DNA from 3 places in the Rhodopila sp. genome. Region 1 is predicted to be linked to each of the others. Evidence: predicted binding sites of a transcription regulator. Region 1 holds the regulator's gene; each other region holds the start of a gene.

Evidence for each region. The regulator LexA, encoded in region 1, represses DNA repair genes until DNA is damaged. The targets are predictions, from matches to a motif close to TGTTCTANNTANGTTC.
Region 2: a site for LexA is predicted at 3,080-3,095, ahead of ACQY4T_RS04640 (PA0069 family radical SAM protein). Genes of this name have one in related genera too.
Region 3: a site for LexA is predicted at 5,829-5,844, ahead of ACQY4T_RS23380 (ImuA family protein). Genes of this name have one in related genera too.

The regions. Positions count from the first base shown of each region.
Region 1 covers NZ_OZ255846.1:3,624,609-3,632,600, reverse strand. Annotated here, with positions in the region: gene ACQY4T_RS17790 (ABC transporter substrate-binding protein) at 1-761, shown strand, start outside; partial or broken gene ACQY4T_RS17785 (IS5 family transposase) at 778-1,523, opposite strand; gene ACQY4T_RS17780 (molybdopterin molybdotransferase MoeA) at 1,930-3,135, shown strand; gene lexA (transcriptional repressor LexA) at 3,278-4,003, shown strand; gene ACQY4T_RS17770 (acetate--CoA ligase family protein) at 4,158-6,290, opposite strand; gene ACQY4T_RS17765 (SDR family NAD(P)-dependent oxidoreductase) at 6,450-7,235, shown strand; gene ACQY4T_RS17760 (aminotransferase class V-fold PLP-dependent enzyme) at 7,460-7,992, shown strand, end outside.
Region 2 covers NZ_OZ255846.1:874,495-882,486, forward strand. Annotated here, with positions in the region: gene ACQY4T_RS04630 (branched-chain amino acid ABC transporter permease) at 1-769, opposite strand, end outside; gene ACQY4T_RS04635 (branched-chain amino acid ABC transporter permease) at 773-1,654, opposite strand; gene ACQY4T_RS04640 (PA0069 family radical SAM protein) at 1,773-2,939, opposite strand; tRNA gene ACQY4T_RS04645 (tRNA-Trp) at 3,263-3,339, shown strand; gene secE (preprotein translocase subunit SecE) at 3,410-3,604, shown strand; gene nusG (transcription termination/antitermination protein NusG) at 3,620-4,150, shown strand; gene ACQY4T_RS04660 (response regulator transcription factor) at 4,298-5,035, opposite strand; gene ribA (GTP cyclohydrolase II) at 5,425-6,555, shown strand; gene ACQY4T_RS04670 (DUF3126 family protein) at 6,636-6,896, shown strand; gene ACQY4T_RS04675 (glycosyltransferase family 39 protein) at 6,917-7,992, opposite strand, start outside.
Region 3 covers NZ_OZ255846.1:4,854,051-4,862,042, forward strand. Annotated here, with positions in the region: gene shc (squalene--hopene cyclase) at 1-848, opposite strand, end outside; gene hpnE (hydroxysqualene dehydroxylase HpnE) at 902-2,167, opposite strand; gene ACQY4T_RS23360 (DUF2934 domain-containing protein) at 2,421-2,804, shown strand; gene ACQY4T_RS23365 (DUF1489 family protein) at 2,836-3,258, opposite strand; gene ACQY4T_RS23370 (MFS transporter) at 3,531-4,910, shown strand; gene ACQY4T_RS23375 (hypothetical protein) at 4,969-5,601, shown strand; gene ACQY4T_RS23380 (ImuA family protein) at 5,965-6,717, shown strand; gene ACQY4T_RS23385 (Y-family DNA polymerase) at 6,920-7,992, shown strand, end outside.

The DNA.
Region 1 (7,992 bases):
CTGGCGAGGTTGACTGGGTCGAGCAACCGGTGATGGATCTGGTTCCGTCGCTCAAGTCCGATCGTAACCTGCGGGTTGAAGTCATGGAAACCACCGGCCTGGTGGGGGTGCTGCGCTTCAATCATCTCTATCCGCCATTCGACAACCCGGCGATCCGCCGGGCCGCATTGCACGCGGTGAACCAGAAGGAATTCATGACCGCCGTCGCCGGCGAGGCGGATCCAGGCGTGATCAACGACCATGTCGGCTTCTTCGCCCCCAGCTCGGTCTACGCGTCCAACGCCGGAATGGACAACTTCAGTTCCAACCCCGATTTCGCCGCCCTGCGCAAAGCGGTGAAAGCAGCCGGCTACAACGGTGAGAAAGTGGTTTTCCTGGGAGCGGCTGACGTGCCGCGGATCACCGCAATCTGCCAGGTCGGCGCCGATGTGCTAAGCAAGATCGGTCTGAACGTCGACTACGTCTCAACTGACTGGGGCACGGTTGTGCAGCGGACGACACGACGCCAACCGATCGCCGATGGCGGCTGGAGCATTTTTGGCTCCATGTGGGGCGGCCTGGACCTGGATAACCCGGCTGGCAACGCACTGTTGCGCGGAAACGGCAACAACGCTTGGTTCGGCTGGCCTACATTGCCGAAGCTGGAAGCGCTGCGCGATCAGTGGCTACAAACCACCGATGCATCTGCGCAAAAGTCCCTGGCGGCCGACATCCAGCGCCAGGCGTTTCAAGACGCGCCGGCGATGCCGCTGGGCCTTTAGAGTCTGTCCGGAAAGTTTAGGCCGGATTGCTTAGCTTTCTCAGCATCAGTCGGATCGAAGCAAGTTTGATGAAGGTGAGGGCGTTACGGCTCAGGTTCTCGAAATCCTTGGCCAGGCGTCGGCATCGGTTGAGCCAAGCAAGGGTCCGTTCCACGACCCAGCGTCTGGGTAAAATCTCGAAGCTGCTGGCAGTATCGGAGCGTTTGACGATTTCCACCGAGAGCCGTGGCAGCAGCTTGGCCAGTTGCTGGCGGAATTGCGGGCCCTGGTAGCCGGCATCAGCGAACAGCTTCTTCAGGAACGGGAACAGCCCGAACAATGTCGCCAACACCAGCACGCCGCCATCGCGATCCTGGAGGTCGGCCGGGTGAACCACGGCGTGCATCAACAAGCCCTCGGTATCGACCAGGATATGTCGCTTCTTGCCACTGACTTTCTTCCCCGCATCATACCCCTTGGGATCGATGCAGGCCCCCCTTTTTCGGCGCTCTTGACGCTCTGGCTGTCGATCATGCAGGCGGTCGGACTGGCCTGGCGGTCCACCAAGGCGCGGCATCTTTGGTAGAGTTCGTAGTGGATTTTTCCCAACGTCCCATCGTAGTCCCAGCGTTGCATGTAGTCATACAGCGTGCTTCGCGGCGGCAGGTCCTTGGGGATGTAACGCCACGGACAACCGGTGCTGAGGACATACATGATGCCATTCAACACTTCCCGCACATCAACCTCCCGCCGCCGCCCGCCGCGCTTGGCCGGCGGGATCATCGGTTTCACCTGCGCCCATTCTTCGTCGGTCAGGTCACACGGGTAACGCAGCTTGTCCCGCTCGTAGCGATGACGGTTCTCGGTCGTCCACATCAGCCACCTCGCGAATCGAACCCGCCGATCGAATCACAGAAGATTCAATGAATTCAACCCCCCCTGGCTAACCGACTCTAAAGACTCAAAAAGCTTCCGGACGGACACTTACTATCAGCCCGTTGCATATCGTAACAACTTGGCCGACATGATGAAGGGCCTGATTCTGTTCACCAACGTCAGGCGAGTCTAACACGGCTCGGTATCAACTTCATGGGCGGCTTGTGACCGCCCGATACCCACCCGCTCGCGCCAGCGACTTGAGACGCTTACCGCCTTCGCCCAGAATGATCTCACGTCTCAGGAGCGAAGCATGATCAGCGTCGAGGAAGCCCGCGCCCGCATATTGAATGCATTGCGCGCAGAACCTGCCGAGATCGTCGCCCTTGCCAACGCCTGGAACCGTGTCACCGCCGAGCATGTGACCGCGCGCCTGACGCAACCTCCCGCAGACGTCTCGGCGATGGACGGTTATGCGCTGCGCGCCATGGATGGCGTCATCGACGCCGATCTGCGCGTGATCGGCGCCGCGCCGGCTGGTCATCCTTTCGACGGGCAGGTTGGCCCAGGCGAAGCCATCCGCCTATTCACTGGCAGCGTTATCCCGACCGGCGCGGACGCCATCCTGCTTCAAGAAGACGCTACCCGCCAAGGCGATCGTGTCCGTGTTAACCATTCAGCGGTCGCCGGCCGGCACATCCGTCGCGCCGGGCAAGACTTCGCCGCCGGAGATGTCGTGATCCGGTCTGGGCGACGACTGACGGCGCGCGATATCGGCTTGGCCGCCGCCGCCAATTACCCATGGCTGTCAGTACACCGCCGCCCCCGCGTCGCCATCCTGGCCACCGGCGACGAGATAGCTATGCCTGGCGAGCCAATTCCACCCGGTGGTATCGTAAGCTCCAACTCTCATGCGCTCGCCGCCTTGGTCCAAGCTGCCGGCGGTGAGGCCGTAATCCTGCCGGTCGCGCGAGACCAGGAGGCCGCGATAGGTGCCGTCGCCGACACGGTCGTCGGCATGGACATGTTGGTCACCACGGGCGGAGCCTCGGTGGGCGACCACGACCTGGTTATCGCGGCGCTGCAGGCTCGAGGGATGACGCTTGATTTCTGGCAAATTGCCATGCGTCCTGGCAAACCGCTCCTGTTCGGCCAACTCGGCGTCACCCCTGTTCTCGGTCTGCCAGGTAACCCGGTTTCCGCCTTGGTCTGCGCGATCTTGTTCCTGCTGCCGGCGCTGGCCCGATTGTCCGGTTTGTCTGACGCATCACCACCGGTTTCCTCGGCATTCCTCGGCACGCCAGTAAAGCAGAATGATCGGCGCGCGGACCATCTACGGGCAACGTTGCGAATCGATGAAAACGGCCGTTTCGTCGTTACCCCCTTCCCGGTGCAGGATTCGGCGATGCTTCGACGGCTGGCGAATGCCGACGCGCTTGTCTTGCGTGCCCCAAACGACCCCGCCCTGCCGGAAGGCGCAGAGGTCCGCATAATCCGACTCGATTCGCTCGGTTTGTGAGGCTATAGCTTCAAGAAACCCCGCTTAGATACTGGGATGTGCAAAATTATCCACAGTTTCGCTTGACGACAGCAATGGAACCAACATAGAACGGCTTCCAGGGTTGCCGGTTTGTTCCGGCGGTTACGCAAGGAAGTCCGCAATGTTGACGCGCAAGCAATACGAACTGCTGGTCTACATCGATCGCCATCTGAAGCAGACCGGTTTTTCTCCAAGTTTCGAAGAGATGAAGGACGCTCTGAAGCTCAAGTCGAAATCGGGCATCCACCGGCTGATCTCGGCGTTGGAGGAACGGGGATATCTCGCCCGTCGGCATCATCGTGCTCGTGCCCTGGACGTGCTGCGTCTGCCGGACAACATGCTGTCACGCGAAACCCCGGCGTCCTCGCCCACGGAAAGCGATATGCCGCCCGCCTTTAAGCCAAATGTCATCCGAGGCGATTTCACCCAGCGTCTCTCTGGGGTTCGCACCGCGAACGATGCAGGTGCGATCCAGTTGCCGATGCACGGCCGCATCGCCGCCGGCCTGCCGATCGAGGCACTCCGCGATACCACCAGTTACATCGAGGTACCGCTTGCCCTCCTTGGCCCAGGCGAACATTACGGTCTCGAGGTTGCAGGCGACTCTATGGTTGAGGCCGGGATCCTGGACGGCGACACCGTCATCATTCGCAAGGGTGATACCGCCGAAAACGGGCAAATCGTCGTGGCACTTGTCGACGACAATGAGGTCACGCTGAAACGACTGCGCCGCCGCGGCAATTCAATCGCGCTCGAGCCATGCAATGTCAGGCACGAGACCCGCATCTTTCCCGCTGACCAGGTCAAGGTGCAGGGCCGGATCGTCGCGCTGATGCGGACATATTAAAGCCCAATGTTTAGCTCGACAGTGCCCCAGATTTTCGCGGCCGCGGGCCCGCAAAGTCTGGGCGACCTGCCAAGTCTTGATCACCGTGCGGCTGAAGCTCGTCACGACACTTCTAATCGAGGCTTTGCCAGCGGTTGATCCTGCTGCCATCCCGTCACCCCAGCACCATAAGCGCATCCACCGCCGTAATCCGAGCTCCCGCGCAAATAACCGGGTTCACATCCAGTTCCACAATCGAATCGCGATGATCCGCCGCTAGACGGGATACATCGCTGATGACCTGGGCCAACCGCTTCATATCCACCGCAGGCATGCCTCGAAAACCTTCCAGCAACTTCACGCCCTTGAGTTGCTGCAGCAGATTAGCGGCCTCAAACGGTGTTACCGGAGCCGGCGACAAAGCGGTGTCTCGCAGCACCTCGACCAGAATGCCGCCGAGCCCGACAACGATCATCGGTCCGAATAAAGCATCGTTACGAGCCCCCACAACGATCTCGATCCCCTGCGGCACCAAGGGCTGCACCAGCACCCCGTGGATCAGCGGCGGTGGCGAGACCTTTGCCGCGTTCGCCATCACTGCCGCATAACCCTCCCGCACCTCGTCAGAATCGCGCAGGTTCAGCCGGATCACCCCCGCCTCGGTTTTGTGCAGCAGGTCCGGAGACTCGACCTTCAGCACCACCGGATAACCGAGCGCCGCCGCCGCGTTCACTGCGTCTTCAATCGATGTCGCTAGCCGCTCGCCGACGACGGGCACACCATAAAACCCCAAGACCACCTTCGCCTCGCGCTCCGTAAGGGTCCGCCCATCAGCAGCCGCAAGCAATTCCCTGGCCCGAACCAGCGTTTCAGCCGACGTTGAGGCGACAGTTTGGGCACCAGCCATGCGCTTATCGGCACGCCATTGCCAAGCGGCCAATGCGGCGAAACACGCGCTCATCGACCGGAACAGCGCAACCTTGTTGCACTGATTGGCCTCCACGACGCCCGGTCCATCCTGCCATTCCGTCTGCCACGCAACGCAGGCCATCTTGCCGTGCTGCTCGGCCAACGCGCTGTAGGTCTGCGGCCGTTTCGCCGACGGCGCATAGCCATAGGTCAAAGGCGAAACCAGAACGCCGTATTGCGGGTCGCTCAGCAGAGCGTTCGCGCAAACGCCAAGCGATTCCGGGTCGGCCAGGATTTGCGCGGTGACGTCGCAGGGGTTGCGTGATGACCCAAACTCAGGGATGCGTGACTCCAGAATCGCCCGCACGTCGGCACACGGTTGCGGCAGCGGCACGCCGTGCTGCTCAGCGCGATCAGCCGCCATGATCGCGGCCCCGCCCGAGGCTGCGACGATCGCCGCGCCCGATGCTGTCGGCGCCGGCGCCTTGGCAAAGAACGCAGCCGTTTCCATCAACGCCTCGAAGTCGTCCACCACGACCGCGCCCGCGCGCTTGAAGACGGCTCGATAGGACGCATTCGAACCAGCCAGTGATCCGGTATGCGACATGGCGGCCTGCGCACCTTGCTCGCCGGTCGCCATCTTGAATATCACCAACGGCTTGTCGGCCGCCCACGCATTGTCCGCCGCGAGCAACAGCCGGTCCGGCGTCGCCATGCCCTCGAACACGCAGGCGATCGATCCGCAGGCCGGATCGGTCGCCAGGTAGTTGACGAAGTCCGCCATATCCACGTCACAAGAATTGCCTGACGTCATGACATGGCTGACCGAGAGCCCTCGCACCACGCCTTGCGCGAGTGCCATGCCCAACGCCCCCGACTGGCTGATGATCCCGACCGCGTTCCGTTCGGGCTTCGGGATAGGCGTGATGTCCATGAACGTTACTCGACTGTCCAAAAGGGCATTCACCACGCCGATGCAGTTTGGTCCGACAATCCGCAAGCCGGTCTCCTGCGCGATCGCCGCCAAACGTTCTTGCTGGACGATCCGGTCGTCCTTTCCGGTCTCGGAGTAACCCGAGGCAAAGATGATGGCACCCCCAACTCCGGCCTTGGCGCAGTCCAGCACGATTTCCTCGACAGCTTCCCGTGCCGCGGTAATCACCGCGCAATCCGGCACCTCAGGCAGGTCGCGAACATTCGGATAGCAGGCGCGCGCGCCGATCGTGTTGTAGCGCGCGTTTACCGGATAGGCCCTACCGCTATAGTGGTCCATGTTGGCAAGCACCTGCTTGCCAAATGAACCAGGTCTCGTCGAGGCACCGATGACCGCAATGCTAGCCGGATGCAACAGCCGAGTGAGTTGTTCGCGGCGGTAAACGCCGGTGCGTCTGATTGGCATGTTGTCGCCTGATTGACGTTCCCGATCAGCCCAGCATACTCATGGGTAACGGCTCGGCAAGCCGCGCGATAGCGGCAAACTCGCAGTGCCGGCCGTTTCCGGCAAGCGCCACGCCGCGCAGCCCAGGAGCCATAAACCTTTTAAAGAGGAAAGATCAGGATGGCGTCACTATTCGACCTTACCGGCAAAGTCGCCATGGTCACCGGATCTACCAAAGGAATAGGCCTCGCCATCGCCACTCGTATGGCAGAACATGGCGCGACCGTCGTTGTCTCAAGCCGGAAGCCAGACGCGTGCGAGGCCGTCGCCGCTAAAATTCGCGACAATGGCGGCAAGGCGGTTGTCATCCCCTGCCACATCGCCCGCAAGGAGGAACTGCGGAATCTTGTCGATCAAACACTGTCACGCTGCGGCGGGATCGACATACTTGTGCAGAACGCCGGGGTGAACCCCTATCTCGGGCCGGCCGCTGGCATGCCCGATGACGCTTATGAACGGGTGATGGGCTCCAACGTACGCAGCAACTGGTGGCTTGCAAACATGGCGCTCCCGCACATCGCGAAACGCGGCGGCGGTTCGGTGATCATCATCTCCTCCATCGGCGGTCTGCGCGGTTCCGCCCAGCTCGGCACCTACGCGATCTCCAAGGCAGCCGATATGCAGTTGGCACGAAACATCGCAGTGGAATGGGGGCCGATGAACATCCGTGCCAATGCCATCGCACCGGGTCTGGTGCGAACGGATTTTGCCAGGGCGTTATGGGAAAATCCGACGCTATATCGCAAGCGCACCAAGGATACCCCTCTGCAGCGCATCGGCGAACCGGACGAAATCGCAGGCGCGGCCGTCTTCCTCGCATCCGCCGCGGGAAGCTTCACCACCGGACAGACAATCGTTATCGACGGCGGAACGACCGCCGGATCGGTCGTATCGCACGACGATTGATCCAGCCTCGGCCGCAACGCCAACCACAGCCAAAACGTCGGCCCGCTACCTCAGAGCGATCGCACCATCCGTTTGGTGCGGATGCCACCGGACCGATTGAGCCGTGATCAGCGAGGACCAGATGACTGCACTCTTCGACCAAGCGGATTTCCGCCTCCCTCCCGGCGTCGCACACGTCTGCGCAGGGCGGCGAGACCGCCGCCCTACGTACGCATGATGCAGCGTTGCTACGCTACGTCGAAGATAAGAGCAGCGGCCCGTCCGGCCGTGCCAACCAGGAAAGACAGGTCGAGGGCGCCCGCGCCGGCATGGCCCGTCTTTGGGGCGTATTGCCCGGGGATATCGGCTTCGTCAGCAACGTTGCCGAAGGCGTAAGCATCGTCGCCGAAAGCATCGATTGGCGTGAAGGCGATTCCGTCGCCATCGATGCGCACGAATACCCGTCCGTCGTCGCACCGATAGCTCTGCGCCGCCAACCGTCGATACGGCTGCGTCAGGCGCAGGGCAACGACCAGGGTCGTTTGGCATCGTGCGTAGACGCCAGCACCCGCATCATCGCGACTAGCTACATCTCTTACCTGACCGGCGAGCGCGTGGACCTAACCGCCTTGCGTGCCTTGGCTGATAAGGTCGGAGCGCTGCTGTTGGTCGATTTCACGCTGGCCTCCGGCTACCTGCCGATCGATGCGTCGATCGCCGACTTCGCCTTCTCCGCTTGTTACAAATGGATGCTCGGTATCACCGGCGTCGCCGTCGC
Region 2 (7,992 bases), 2.5 Mb from region 1:
ACTGCACCGACAGGAGCACGTCGAACGAGTCGGGTGCCAAATAGCGGACGTAGTGCGCGAACAACGCCCCCGCCAGGCCCGTCATCCCCGCGCTGATCGCGAACACCAGCGTCTTGTACCGCGCCAGGTGGATGCCCATGCTCTGCGCCGATACCTCGCTGTCGCGGATCGCGACCATGGCGCGCCCGGCGGGCGATCGCAGCAGGTTGGCCGACACCCATAACACGAACACCAGCACCGCCAGCGCTACGTAGTAGATGCCCGTCGCGCCCTCGATGGCGACGCCGAATATGGTTGGTGTCGGCACCGCGAAACCGTCGAAGCCGCCGGTCACCGCGGTCCATTTCTGCAGCACCGTGCCGACGATGCTGCCGAACGCCAAGGTCGCGATCGCCAGGTAAAGCCCGCTCATGCGCAACGTCGGCCGACCGATCGCGGCGCCGCACAGCGCGGCAAACAACCCGGCGGCCGGCAGGGTCACCAGGAACGGCACGCCCCTCGCCAGCAGCACCGCGTTGACGTAGGCGCCGATCCCCAGGAACGCGGCATGACCCAGGCTGATCAGCCCGGTGTAGCCCACCAGCAGCATCAATCCGACGCCGGCAATGGCGAAGATGAACACCGCACCCAATTCGCCGATATAGAACTCACCCAACAAGGCCGGACCAGCCAGCACCAGCAGCAGCAGCAGGCCATACCAGAACCGGTCACCGTTATGGCGGAATAATCCGACATCCTGCTTGTACTGAGTACGGAACAGATACCGCATCGCTCAGACCCGCTTGCCCATGCGTTCCGCGAACAAACCTTGCGGCCGGATGAACAACATCAGCAGCAGCACGACGTTGGAGGTCACCTCCTGGAACCCGGCCGGCAGCTTGTAGCCGGCGAATTGTTCGGTGATGCCGACGATGACGCCGCCGACCAACGACCCCGGAATGCTGCCGAAGCCGCCGATCACCGCCGCGGCGAAGGCCTTGATGCCGAGGAAGCCCATGTTCACGTCGATCATCGAAACCGGCGACAATAGAATACCCGCCAGGCACGCGACGCCCGCGCTGATTGCCCAGATCAACGAAAAGATCGTCCGCACCGGGATGCCCATATAATACGCGGCAAGCTGGTTCTGCGACGCCGCCTGCATCGCCACGCCGATGCGTGTCTTGCTGAAAAACAGATACAACACGCCACACAACAGCACCGTGCCGACGATGATCGACAGATTGTCCTGGCCCAGGATCAGGCCGCCGACATTCACGGTCTTGTTGGTAAACGGCGTGTCGAACCCGACCGAATCGTAGCCCCAGGTAATGCCGGCGGCGGCGCGAAAAATGAAGCCGAGGCCGAGGGTCAGCATCACCACGGCAAACTGCGGCTGACCGATGACTCGTCGGATGATCAGCGCATCCAGCGCGTAGCCAAAGGCCGCGGTGATCAGGATGGCGAGCAGGCCGCCGACCCAGTATGGCAGATGATAGTTGGCGATCAGGCTGAACGCGACGAAGCCACCCAGCATCATGACGTCGCCCTGGGCGAAGTTCACCATCTCGGTCGCTTTGTAGATCAGCACGAAGCCGAGGGCGATCAACCCATAGATGCATCCGGACGCCGCACCATTGACGATCAGTTGCAAAATGCGTGCAGCGTCGTGCACTAACTCAGCCCTCCCTGCCCGTGGGCCAGCGGGGCCCTCTTTCTTGAATTGGCTTTAAGGATAGGGTGGGGTTTCGTGCGGCGTCAATCGCCGCCTTCGCCTGCCGTTGAGCCGGCGATCAGAAAAGCGACATCTGGCTGGGTGCGCCATCGGCGGACCCGGCCGGGACGGTGAACCGGCCGCAGTCCAATTGCGCCCGAGCCTCGCCGAACCCGAACTGCCGAGCGGCGCGGGTGAACCGGCTCATCAGCAGATCGGCATACACCCCCTGGCCGGTGAACCGATGATGGAACCGGGGATCGTTCAGCTCACCGGACCGGGTCTGCCGGATCAGACTGAGCACGTGGCGCGCGCGGTCGGGGAAATGCGCGTGCAGCCAGTCCTCGAACATTTGCCGCAGCTCCAGCGGCAGGCGCAGCAACACGAAGCCGGCATGGCGGGCGCCGGCGCGGGCGGCGGCCTGCAGGATCTTCTCCATCTCGGCATCGTTCAGCGCCGGGATCATCGGCGCGGCCAGCACCCCCGCGGGCACGCCGGCCCGGGTCAGTTCGGCAATGGCCTGCAGCCGGCGCGCCGGCGTCGCGGCACGCGGCTCCATCACCCGCGCCAGCCGCGCATCCAGCGTGGTGACCGAGATATGCACGCGCGCCAGGTTTCGCTTCGCCATCGACGACAGGATATCGAGGTCGCGCAGCACGCCCGCGGACTTGGTGACGATCCCGACCGGGTGGTTGAACCGATCCAGCACCTGCAGCACCGACCGGGTCAGTTTCAGCGTGCGCTCGACCGGCTGGTACGGGTCGGTGTTGGACCCGAGCGCCAGGGTGCGCGGAACGTATCCCGGCTTGCGCAGCTCCTTCTCCAGAAGTTCGGCAATTTCGGGCTTGAAGACCAGCTTGGTTTCGAAATCGAGGCCAGGCGAATAGCCCAGATACGCATGCGTCGGACGCGCATAGCAGTAGATGCAGCCGTGTTCGCAGCCGCGGTACGGATTGACCGCTCGGTCGAAGCCGATATCGGGCGACGAATTCCAACTGATCGCCGAACGGGTCGAATCGCGCGTCAGCGTGGTGTCGAGCCGCGGCAGCTCGCCGACGTCCTGCGACAACGTTTCCCATCCGTCGTCGAACGGCAAGGCGGTATGGCGGTCGAACCGTACGCCCGGATTGCTGACCGCGCCGCGTCCAGCCGCCTGGCGTGACGGGAACCGCTCCGCCGGCTGGGTTTCCGGCAGCGTCGCGTTCTCCATCGCGATGATGGCATCGCGGTCGATCTGGCCGTCCATCCGCAGTCTCCTCGGGGCCCGACTCTCTTCGGCCCAACGCTCTATCGGGCCCAACTCTCTATCGGGCCCAGCCCCAAATCAGCGGGGCATGTTCATACTATGTTCGGATCTGTGATCTCATAACCCTAAGCGGTTGTCAAGAACAAGATAAGAACAGAAAGCGCGTCGGCCGACTCTTTAGGCCACCCGCCGTCGATGCCCATCCGCCGCGCATCGGCCGTCCGCTCGGTCCGGCGGCCATAACGCTTGACAACGCCGCGTGTGCATCCTTTCTACGGCGCTCCGCCGCGTCCGATCCCATGCAGCGCGCGCCGGTCCACTGTAGGGGTGTAGCTCAATTGGCTAGAGCGCCGGTCTCCAAAACCGGAGGCTGGGGGTTCGAGACCCTCCACCCCTGCCAGTTGACGGGCCGAGGCCTGGACATCCGGGTATCGGGGTCGGTTCGGCGGTCATCGAGGGATTAGACGAACGTGGCATTCCAACCGGCAAAATTCGTGCGTGAGGTCAGAGCGGAAGTGGCAAGGGTAACCTGGCCCACCCGCAAGGAGACTCTGGTAACCACCGGCCTGGTCTTTGCCATGGCCGCGGTCGCCGCCATCTTCTTCTTCGTCGTCGATCAGGTGATCGGCCTCGGGGTGCGCGCTTTGTTCAACGTGGGCATCTGAGAGGTTCCGGGAAAAATGGCCAAGAACTGGTACGTCGTCCACGTTTATTCAGGCTTCGAGAAGAAGATCGCCCAGCAGATCACCGAGCAGGCCGCGCAGAAGGGTCTGGCCGACCAGTTCGAGGCTGTGCTGGTGCCGTCCGAGAATGTCGTCGAGGTCAAGCGCGGCCGGAAAATCAACAGCGAGCACAAGTTCTTCCCCGGCTACGTCCTGGTGAAGATGGACCTGACCGATGACGCCTGGCACCTGGTGAAGAACACACCGAAGGTGACCGGATTCCTCGGCAGCCGCACCAGGCCGAGTCCGATCAGCGAGGCCGAGGCGGAGCGCATCCTGAAGCAGAGCCAGGAAGGCGTCGACCGCCCGCGCCCCGCCGTGCTCTACGAAATCGGCGAGCAGGTGCGCGTCGCCGACGGTCCGTTCACCAGCTTCAACGGCACGGTTGAGGACGTCGACGAGGAAAAGGGCCGCGTCAAGGTCAGCGTGTCGATCTTCGGCCGCTCCACGCCGGTCGAACTGGAGTATTCCCAGGTCGAGAAGATCTGATCCCCGCACCCTCATGCAAAAAAAGCCCTCGCGAGAGGGCTTTTTCCATATCCGATCGCACAGCACTGTCAGACCCTCGGCGTCCACCCTTGGGCGCCCAGTATCGCGCGTCCTGATGCGCGATACTGACCGATCTGCGGTCGCCGTTCAAACCTGCATCGTGGCCGGGACGCGGCCGGCGGGAATGCCCTCCGGATCCAGCCGGTAGCCACCGCCCTCGGTCACCAGAAGCCGCGCATTGGCCGGATCAGGCTCGATCTTCTGGCGCAGCCGGTAGATGTGGGTCTCCAGCGTGTGCGTCGTCACCGCGGCGTTGTAGCCCCAGACCTCGTTCAGCAGCACTTGGCGGGCCACCGAACGGGTGCCGGCGCGATACAGGAACTTCAGGATTGCCGCTTCCTTCTCGGTCAGCCGGATGCGCCGGTTCTTGGCCGGCTCTTGCAGCAGCTTGGCCGCCGGACGGAAAGTGTACGGCCCGATGGTAAACACCGCATCCTCGCTGTTTTCGAAGATCCGCAACTGCGCGCGCAACCGGGCCAGCAGCACGGCAAGCTTGAACGGCTTGGCGATATAGTCGTTGGCCCCGCAATCCAGCCCCTTGACTACGTCGGTCTCGCTGTCGAACCCGGTCAGCATGATGATCGGCATACGATGGCCCTGCTTGCGCAGCTTGGCGCACAGGTCGCGGCCATCACCGTCGGGCAGACCGACGTCGAGAATCACTGCGTCGAAACGGGCATCCTTCCCGGTCAGGCATTCCTCGGCCGCCTTGACCGAACCCGCCTCCGTCGCAACAAATTCGCCGTCCACGGCGAGCTGGTCAACCAAGGTTTCACGCAGAGCGTCGTCGTCATCGACGATCAGGACCGGGCGTTCCGCAGACATCAGCGAGTTCCTCTTACCTTAAGTGTTGGACGTGGCTTTTTGACCGGCGCCACAGCTCGATTCCTTTTAGGACGACACCACTATCATATATATTCTCCAATTGCGACAAAATCGGTTCCGTAGGCTTTATGAACTTCGGCGATTCATACGATTGCGTGGTCCCAACGGCGTCCGGTAGGTTCCCCGTGACGTTTAACGCCAACCAAGCGGCCTAATCGCTTGATAGACGCTCTGGTTGCAGCCATCTCCTCGTCACCTCTCGCTACTGCGAAATGCCGCGCTTAGATCACATTGAAGGTCAATAGTGACGAAATTTGGTTATCGAATGTACCGAAGTCTTTCAATCCGCGGCGCCGAGAAACCTGAATGTGCGATTTGGCAGGTACGGGATGTCGATTAATGCCGCCGCCAACGCAACGATGATCGCCGATCAGGCAAGGTTGCACCTGCGCCAGGTGCATCGAGCCGCTTCCGACCTCAGACGCGGCGTGCCCGTGGTCCTCGCGGGCGACCCCGGACTGCTGATCCTGGCCGCGGAAACCGCTGGCCCCGACGCTCTGGCGGAACTGCAGGACATTGCCGGGACCGCCGCTCTGCTGATCCTCGCCCCAGCCCGGGCGGCGGCGATCCTGCGCACACCGATGTCAGCGGAGTCCGCCGCGGTTGCCGTCTCGTTGCCCGCGCCAATCGGAACCATCGATATTTTCCAGGCGCTGGCGGATCCAATGGCGGCGCAGCCGACAGTGCGCGAGGTGCTCCAGTTGGCCACCGCGCCACCGCTTGCGGATGCCGCGATCCGGCTCGCCAAGATCGGCCGACTGCTGCCGGCGATCCTCGCCGCGCCGCTGCCGAACCGCGCGGATAGCGCCGCGCATGGCCTGATCACCATCGCCGCGGCCGACGTCATGGACTATGCCGAGATCGAAGTGGCGGGCCTGACCCGGATCGTTTCCGCCGACGTGCCGCTCAACGGCGCCCCCGACAGCCGCGTGGTGGCGTTCCGCAGCCACGGTTCGGCGCTCGAACATCTCGCGATTGTGATCGGTCGGCCGGAGGAGCACCCGGCCCCGCTGGTCCGCATCCACTCGGAATGTTTCACCGGTGACCTGCTCGGCAGCATGCGCTGCGACTGCGGCGAACAGCTTCGCGGCGCGATCCGGCGAATGGCCGAGGACGGCGCCGGCGTGCTGCTGTATCTGGCACAGGAAGGTCGCGGGATCGGCCTGGTCAACAAGCTGCGGGCCTACGGCCTGCAGGATCGCGGCCTCGACACAATGGACGCCAATCGCGCGCTGGGCTGGGGCGCCGATGAGCGCAATTTCCTGATCGCCGCGACGATGCTGCGCATCCTCAGCCTCAATCGCGTGCGCCTGCTGACCAACAACCCCGACAAGGTGGACGCCGTGGCGGCCTGCGGCATCGAGGTGACCGGGCGGGAGCCGCACCTGATCGCCCCCAACGGTGTCAATGATGAATATCTCGCGACCAAGGCGGCCCGGTTCGGCCACATGTTGGACTGAACGGCGTTAACCATCCAACGCGCTGGACCCGAAGTCTGCCCAAAGGGTAAAGGGCGTCACTCTGTTTGGATGAGATACATATGACACCCTCGGAAATAGAACGTGTTCAAACCTACCTCCGCAAGCTGTTCGGCACCGAGCGCATCAAGATCGTGCCGCCGCCGCGCCAGGGCCTGTCGATCGAGATCGCGGTGAACGACGAGACCATCGGTACCGTCCATAAGGACGTCGACGACGGCGAGGTCTCCTACTCGCTGCACCTGACGGTGCTGGAAGAAGACCTGCCCGCCCCGCGCCCGGCGCCAGTCAAGCCCGCGATCGGTCCATCCGGCCGGCGCTGAGCCGCGCCGCGACGGGACGCTCACGGCGGCGGCCGCAGACCTTCGCCCCGCATCACCGTCACCGTCCGCAAGGTCCGCCCGTCCAGCCGGACCGACGTGGCGGGCAAGCCCTGGATCGAGCGGAACCAGGACGACGCCTCCCCAGGAGGATCGACCGCAAGCACCAGCACGTTCTGGCCGGCGTACGCGCTTAACCGATGGGCGAAGCCGAACTGCCGCGAATCGGCGTTCAAACACAGCATGGTTGTCCGCGGCCCCAGCGCGTAGCCGAGCTTCCCCGCATCCCGCCAGTTCAGCGCCGCCACCACCGCCCCCGGCGGCAACAGCCCGCGCGCCCGCAGGTCGTCGCCGATCGAGGTCCAGTCCAGGCCCTCCGCCGTCGGGTCGCCGCGCATGACCGCGCCAAGGCGCCCGCCCAGCCAGTCGAAATCGACCTGGGTCGCGATCACCGCCAGCGATGCGACCACCAAGGCGGCCGTGCCGGCAAACAATCCCCGCACCCAGACACGGTCCAGACGCCGCGCGGCGGCATCGCCCAGCAGTGGAAACAGCATCAGGTACCCCGGCGCCGCCCAGTGATACAGCACCCGCTGGCTCGACCACGCCGAGATCAGCGCGAACCCGACAACCGGTGGCGCCGCCAGCCAGACCAGCAGCCGCCGTGGCCACACCTCGCCGCGGCGGAACCCTGACACCAGCAGCATCATCATCGGCACCCAGACCCAGGGCAGCACGAACAGCGCCTCTCCGGCGAGGGTCTGCAGCGGCAGCAACGGCCGGAACCGCAAGCCCGCCGCCCGGGAGCCCTGGAACGCGAACGACGCCCAGCCATGCGTCGCGTTCCAGATCACGACCGGCGAAAACACCGCCGCCGCCACGATCGCCGCGATGTAGGGTTCCGGGCGCGTCAACCAGTGCCGATGCGGCCGACTGGTCAGCAGATACAGAAAGGCTCCCCCGATCGTCAGCACCGCGGAGTATTTCGAGAACAACGCCAAACCGGCGCACACACCCGCCCCCAGCCACCAGCCCAAGCCTCGCCAACCCCAGCCTCGCCAACCCCAGCCTTGCCAACCCCAGCGTCGCCAACCCCAGC
Region 3 (7,992 bases), 1.2 Mb from region 1:
GCGGGATAGCCCAGCGTGTCGAACATCATCACGGTGTTGGCCATCGCCGGGTAAATCGCGCCCAGCCCGTCCTCGCCGTTCAACCGTTCCGTTACGAAGGCGACCGCCTTGTCGATCGCGGCGCGGCTGGACGCCTTTGGAAACAGCGGTTCGGCCGCGCGCAGGGCCGCATCCACACCCTTGAAGAAGCGGCCCCACGCCGATCGATAGGGACCCCGGATCCAGTCAGTCACCTGATCCGGGGGCGTGCGAAACAACTCGGGAATGCCGATCCCGCGTGGATTGCGCGCCTTCGGCCGCAGCGCCATCAGCACCAGCAGCGGCACCATCACGGTGCGCGACCAGTAGGATACTTTTGACAGGTGAAATGGAAACCACAGCGGTAGATGCATGATCTCCAGTGGCATTACCGGCACCGCCCGCCACGGCACCGCCTGGAACAACGCAAGTTGGGCGCGGGTGAACACGTTGGTCCGCTCCGCGCCACCGGCGGCCAGGATAGCGTTGCGCGCGCGGCGCATATGCGGGGCGTCCGGATCGTCGCCGATCGCCTTCAGCGCGAAATAGGCCTTCACGCTGGCCGACACGTTGAACCCGCCGTCATGGAACAGTGGCCAACCGCCATGCTCGCCCTGGATACCGCGCAGATAGACCCCGATGCGCGCCTCCAGCTCCGCATCGATGCGATCCAGAAAGTGCTCCAGCAGCACGTACTCGGCCGGGATCGTCGCATCCGCCTCCAGCTCGAAGACGAAATGCCCGTCCGGCCTCTGATGCCGCATCAGCGCATCCGTCGCCCGGGAGATGGCATCGAGCAACGCGGGGTCGTCGACAACCGGGGCGGTCATCGTATCGAGGTCCATGGCTTCCCCGTGTGACTTTCCTGTGGGCTTCCTTGCAATCAGAGCGTGCGCAGAGCTTCCGCGGCGGAGCGGCCGGACCTTATGGCGCCCTCGATGGTGGCGGGCAAGCCGGTGTCTGTCCAGTCACCCGCCAGCGCGAGGTTGCGGGCCAGTGCGGTTCGCGGCTTCGGCCGCCTGACCTCTTGCGCGGCGGTGGCGGCGAAGGTGGCGCGCTTTTCCTTGACCACGCGATAGCGCGGCAGCGTCCGTTTCATGTCTTGGGGCAGTCCAAGCGCGTCCACTACATTGGGCCAGACCAGGGCCGCGATCGCGCTGGCCGGGTGATCGACCATGCGGTTGGCGGCACTGATGGTGACCGAGACGTGCCCGGGCTTGATGAACAGCCACTCCGCGGTTCCCGATGTCAGGCCGATGAAGCCGGCCTCGGCTAGCGGCCCGGATGGGTCGGCCGCGTGCAGGAAATGGATGTTCAAGATTGCCTCGAACGCGTCGGGGCCGACCAGTCCCGGCACCAGTTCCACCGCGACCCAGGGCGGCACGGCGAGCACGACCGCATCGTCGACACCTAGAACGATTGGGCCGGCGGGGCCGCGCAGCGCGGTAATCGTGCGGTTCTCGATGGTCAGGCCGGCGATCCGGCGGTTGAACCCGATCTCGGCGCCGCGTGCCCGCAAGGTGGCGGTGGCCGGATCGACCAGCGCCTCGGACAACCCGGCCCTGGGCAGCATCGCCCGGCACGCGGCCCCGCCGCGCAGCAGCGTTTCGCGCATCACTGCGGCGAGCAGGCGTGCCAGCCCCTCGCGCGGGGGGGTGTTAAGGGCGGCGATGGCGATCGGTTCCAGGAGTTGCCGGTACAGCCGGCCGGGACGCATGCTTTCGGCGACCGAGGCGTCGTCACGGATGCGGGCGATACGGGCCATTTGCATATAGTCCGACGCGCGGGTTGCCGGGACGCGGCGGCTGGCAGTGAAGATCCACCAGGGGATCCGACCCTGGTTGGGACGCACCGACCAGCGTTCGCTGGTTGCCAGATCCATGAACGGAAAGCTTGCTTCGCCTGCGACGCTGAACGCACCCGTCGCGGCGATCTCGGCGATGTAGCTGTTGGCCGCCGAATTGCCCGACAGCAGCAGATGATTGCCGTTGTCGATACGCAGGCCGAGTTCCTTGTCAAAGTAGGATCGGCAGCGCCCGCCGGCGGCCGGGCCAGCCTCGTGAACGGTTACCGAGCGACCAAGGGCGGTCAGTGCCAACGCTGCGGAGAGGCCGGCGAGCCCAGCCCCGATCACGTGAACGTGCGTCATTCTGTTGGTCTTTGCGCCTCCGCCTGGGGCTCCGCAACCCAGCAGCTACAGTTCTCTGACGATGGCTGTCGCGGGTGGACGAGCAGCGCCAGCACCAGCACCGCCATGATCCGCGCATCCGCCTGGTCGTGCAAAATGAGCGAGCTTGTTTCAATGGGTTTCGTCGCCCAGGATTTAGCTTGCAAACAAGCAACGTTGTGGTTCAAGAGACTCATATTAACTGGGCGTCGTAACGACAAGAGAGATTTGACCGATGCAAGAGCGTCTCGTGGATATTCTGAATGACAAGAACAACGTATTGCACGTTTTTCCGGTGCAGATCGAAGCGGACGTCACAGCTCTAAGAGAGGCCGATTTCGAACAGAAGGCTTTGGAGGCTGCCGCCGCGGCAGAGATAGTTCCGCATCACGAAGAGGAAAAACTGAAAGCCAGACTACACGTCAGTCGGGGCGGGCCATTGATGCCTTATGGTGATTCCCTTCAAACGAAAACCGAACATAAGATCAGGCTCGAGGAGCAGATCCGCGAGCGCGCCTACTTCCTGTGGCGGGAAGCCGGATGTCCCGACAACCAGGCAGATGGGATTTGGCAGCACGCGTGCGAAATCCAATGTGCGTCCACGGATCAGACGGATTAGGTCTTGCCCGGACGCGACCTGCGGGCTTGGGTCAGAGCAGGCACAGCGCGCGCAGTTCATGGCGCAGCGCCGCCGGCAGGCTGTCGAGGCCGAGGATCGCGCCGATCGCCGGCAGATCGAGCGGCGCGCCATCGGGATCGAGATAGCGCCAGCCCTGAAACGGCCGGGTTGGGCGCCCGGCCAGCGCAACGATTTCGGGATCAAGGATAAAACTGGCGCAGGCGGTCTGGTCGTCGCGTTGGTCCTCGATGATGTCCAGTATCCGCTGGCGAGCCAGCATGGTGCCGGCGATGACCCAATACATCGAGCCGCCGTCGATCACCTCGGACCGCCGCCTGGGGAAGTTGCGCGTGCGGTGACGCAACGGCGGATGATCCCGCATCCTCGTGGCCTGCATTCGGCGCAGATGGTCGGTGTCACGCACTCCGACGGCCAGTTTGGTCACGTGCAACATGGTTGGCGACTCGGTTCCAGCGATTTCGACATGCCAGTGTAGGCGCAAAAATCGGAACGCATCACCGGGTTGAGAAGCCGTCGCGCGGCCCCGGTCGATGCCACTGCCGAGATTACCCGGTTCTTCTGGCTGGAACAGGATCGCACGCGGCGGAACCTCCATCCCGGGTCTGGCTTCCACCCGCGAATTTCAGCCACATAGTAGTCAGGGTCTGGACTGATCCGAATTCCGCGGGCCTACTGCCCGGCAGGGAGACACGGAGCACCAAGATCATGAGTGCCGTCGCAGGCGCCGAAATCCTCACGCCCGAGGCTGGTTCGCTTGAAGAACGATATCGCGAGTCCGCCGCATTCCGTGCCGCCTCGGAGCAGACCAGGATCACGCCCACGCATATCCATATCGCGGTCGCCAACGGCCTGGGCTGGGGATTCGACGGCATGGACGGGGTGATCTTCGCGCTCGCCTCGCCATTGCTGATCAAGGATTTCGCACTTACCATCCCCGAGTATCGTTCGGGGTTGCAGATCGCGCTGCTGGTCGGCATCGCCGGCATGTTCGTCTGGCCGTGGCTGGCGGATCGCTACGGACGCCGGTCGCTGCTGGCGATCAACATCGCGCTGTTCTCGCTGATGATGCCGGTGCTGGCGATCTGCACCACCTGGACCGCGTTCGTCGCGGTCCGCTGCGTGGTGAATTTCGCACTGAACGGCGAGTGGTCGCTGGGATCGATGCTGGTGGCGGAGACCTGGCCGGCGCGGCTGCGCGGGCGGGTCATCGGCATCAGCCGAGGCACCTGGTGCTTCGGCGCCGCCCTGGCGGGCGCGATCGCCACCTACATCATCGCTGATTTCGGCTGGCGCTTCGCATTCGCGGTGCCCGCGGTGGTGGCACTGATCGCGGTCTATGTGCGGGCGAAGTGTCCGGAGTCGCCATACTGGGTGCGTATGCAGGATCGCAAGGCCCGCATTGCCCGAGCCGAGGCGCGCGGCGCGCCGCTGTCGGCCGACGACCGGGAGTGGGTCAGCAAGGCAAAACGAATCCCCTTGCGGCAACTGTTCCTGCCGGACATGCGGCGCAACACCGGGGTGGCAACCTTCATCGCCTGCTGCTCGACCACGATCTATGGCACGGTCGGGGGCTGGATGCCGCTGTATCTGGCGCAAGAGCGGCACTGGTCCACCGCGATGTATGGGCAGTTCTACATCTGGTGGGGGCTGGTGGGATTCCTCGGCCTGCTCGCCTCGGGCTGGATTTCCGACCGTTTCGGGCGGCGCCCCGCGTTCTACGTGATGCTGGCGGAGGGGGCAGTGTTCATCACGCTTTGGGTATTTGCCAAGACCGACACCGAATTGTGGATCTACGGGCTGCTGTGGAGCATCGGCTTCCTGGGTTTCTGGGGACCCAGCATGATCCTGACCGCGGAGGTCTATCCGACCCGCATCCGTGGCATCGGCAATGGGTTTTCCTGGTCGGTCGCCTGGCTGTTCGGCTTCGTGCTGTGGCCATTCCTGGCGGTCGGGCTGCAGCAGCGCACCGGGTCGTTCGCCGCGGCGTTCCTGCTGATCCCGGCGGCGATGGCCTGCATGGCTCTGGGGGTCTGGTGGTTCACGCCGGATCATGCCGGACGGGAACTGGATCAGATCGCGACCTGAGCACGATCGCGCCGGGCTCTGGCGCGGCGAGCGTCCAACCAACTGAGGAGGCGTAGCGATGGCCAAGGGTATCCTTCTGGTGGCGTTCGATTTCAGCAACGCGCATCAGGATGAGTTTCACGACTGGTACGACCTGGAGCACCTGCCGGAACGTCAGCGCGTGCCCGGATTTGGGCTGTGCGAGCGCTGGATCGGCGTCGCCAATCCGAAACAGGCGGTCGCCGGCTACAACCTTGAAAGCCTGGCGGTGCTGTCGAGCGGGCCGTACTTGAACATCGCCCACGACAACCTGTCGCCGTGGTCGAAACGGGTCGGCCCGATGTGTACTCGGCTGATCCGCTTCGACGGCGAGCAGACCTTGCCCGGTGAGGCCGACAGTCCGGCCGGGGCTGGCGGTCTGCTGGTGAATGCGATGAACGTGGTCGCCGAACACGAGGCCGAGTTCAACGAATGGTATGACCACGAGCACATCCCTGCCCTGGCCGCCGTCCCTGGCGTGCTGTCGGCGCGGCGATTTCGCGACCCGAAGGGCACCCATCGCTATCTGGCGCTGTATCACCTGGCCTCGCCCGAGGTGAGCACCGGCGCGGACTGGAAGAACGCGGCCGCAACGCCCTGGACGGAACGGCTGCGGCCGCATTTCCGCGATCATTTGCGGATCCTGTCGCGGCGTTATGTTCGCGGCGGTTAGTCTCGCGGTCGGTTGGATGACCGGGTTGGGCCCGATCGCCGGCGGCTTGTTCGAATAACCGGGAATGAACCGCTCTTGGGACACAAGTTGGGGGCGCTGTGGCGCGTCCGGCGGCCTTAATTTTCGCTCAGCCAAGCGGTAGGCGCGGCTCGCCTTGCAACGGGTCAATCGTATGAGGGCCGACTGGCAATAAGATGCGACTCGACTCGCGCTGGGTCGGCGCGTTATGTTCTTTCTATGTTCTCAAACTTCGCTATCCCCGCCAGACCAAACCGACCAACTGAATCAACCGCCAAAACGCAGGCTGTTGCCGGAGTTTCGTCTGCCGGAGTTTCGTCTGCCGGAGTTTCGTCTGCCGGGGTTTTGCCGTCGCGTCCGCCGTCACCGGCGATCAGCCTGCTGCGGCAGCGGATCGCTCGGATCGAACGTCGTCACGTCCGCGGGCTAGCGGAACGGTCGCTTCCCTTGGGCATCGAGGCGATCGATCAAGTGTTGCCCACCGGCGGCATTCGCCTGGGCGCGCTGCATGACGCCGCCTCGGCCGGACCCGATACCGAACATGCCGCCGCCGCCAGCCTGTTCACCGCTGGCATCCTGGCGCGGCTCGATGGTCCCATCCTGTGGGTGCTGCGACAGGCCGACCTGTTCGCCCCTGGCCTTGCCGGTGCCGGGCTGCAGCCGGACCGGGTGGTATTCGCCGAAGCCGGCAAGGCCGTGCTGGCGGTGATGGAAGAAGGCCTGCGCCATCGCGGTCTCGCCGCCGTGGTGGCCGAACACACCGGGCGGCTGACCCTGGTCGCCTCGCGCCGGCTGCAACTGGCGGCGGAGCAGGCCGGCATCCTGGCGATCCTGATCCGCCGCAGCCCAAGCTTCGACGATCCGGTGCTGAACCAACCCAGCGCCGCTGTCACAAGCTGGCGGATCACCGCGTTGGCCTCGCCACCCGCCCTGCCGCACGCCCCGGATACGCCGGGCCTGGGACGCGCCCGCTGGCGGCTGGATCTGACCCGATGCCGCGGCGGTGAGCCGGGGTCCTGGATAGTGGAGGCTTGCGATGCGACGGGTCGTCTCGGTCTGGTTTCCGAGCTTTCCGACCGATCGTCTCGGGCGGCTTGAGGGAAGGCAAGGCCAGGGCGCTGCCCTGGACCCGCAAAGGGGGCGTGCCCCCTTTGATCCCGATCATTTAAGGGGGGATGAGAGGGGGGCAACACGGACAGGGCTACCGTCTCGGTCGCCCCCCTCTCATCTCCCCTTAAGTCATGGTTCCAAGGGCCACGGCCCTTGGCGGGGTTCGGGGCAGCGCCCCGACCTTCTTCCTGTGATCACCGCCATCGGCCGGATAGTGACGGCAGTGGATGCCTCGGCGGCGAAGCTAGGGCTGCGGGTGGGAATAAAGCTGGCCCAAGCGCAGGCCTTGGTTCCGGGGCTTTTGGTGCATGACGCCGACCCGGCAGGCGATGCAGCGGAATTGCAGCGACTGGCGGCGGAGTGCCTGCGCTATGCACCGCTGACCGCGGCCGATCCACCCGACGGGCTGTGGATCGACGTCACCGGCAGCGCGCATCTGCATGGCGGGGAAACCTGGCTACTGCGTGATCTGTTGCACCGGTTCCGCGACCAAGGCTGGACCGCCCATGCCGCCGTCGCCGATACCCCCGCCGTTGCGCACGCCGTCGCTCGATTTGGCGGCGGCGGCGTGGTGCCCCCGGATGCGGATGTCATGGCAAAGCTGCCGATCGAGGCCTTGCGATTGCCGCCCGATGTGCTGGCCGATCTGCGGCTGATGGGGTTCGAGCGGGTTGGCGCCTTGGCCGCCGCCGCCCGAGCACCTCTGGTCCGACGCTTCGGGACGATAGTGGCATCGAGGCTGGACCAGGCGGCGGGGCGGTTGTTCGAACCGATCGTGCCGGTCGTGCCACCAGCGTTGATCCAGGCCAGGCTGGGGTTTGTCGAGCCGCTGCTAACGGCGGAAGCCTTCCGTTGCGTCATCGCTCGGCTGCTCGACATGGTCTGTGGCGATCTGGAACGCGCCGGGCTGGGTGCGCGCCGGTTGGACCTGCTGTTCGAACGCCTGGATGGATCGATGCAGGCCATCCGCATCGGCCTGGCTCGTCCCGGCCGCGATGCGGGTCATCTCGGGCGCATGCTGAATGAACGGCTGGAACAAATCGATCCCGGATTGGGGGTGGAGGCGATGCGGCTGGTGGTCGCCAATGCCGATGCTCTGGGGTTTGTGCAGACCGCATCGTCCCTGGTCGCGGAACCGACCCCTGACCTCGCGCCGCTGCTGGACCGGCTGACCAACCGCTTGGGAGAGGCCAAGGTCTACCGCGTCGCCGCGGTGCAAAGCGACGTGCCGGAACGATCGGTGCGCCGGGTGCCGGCGTTGTC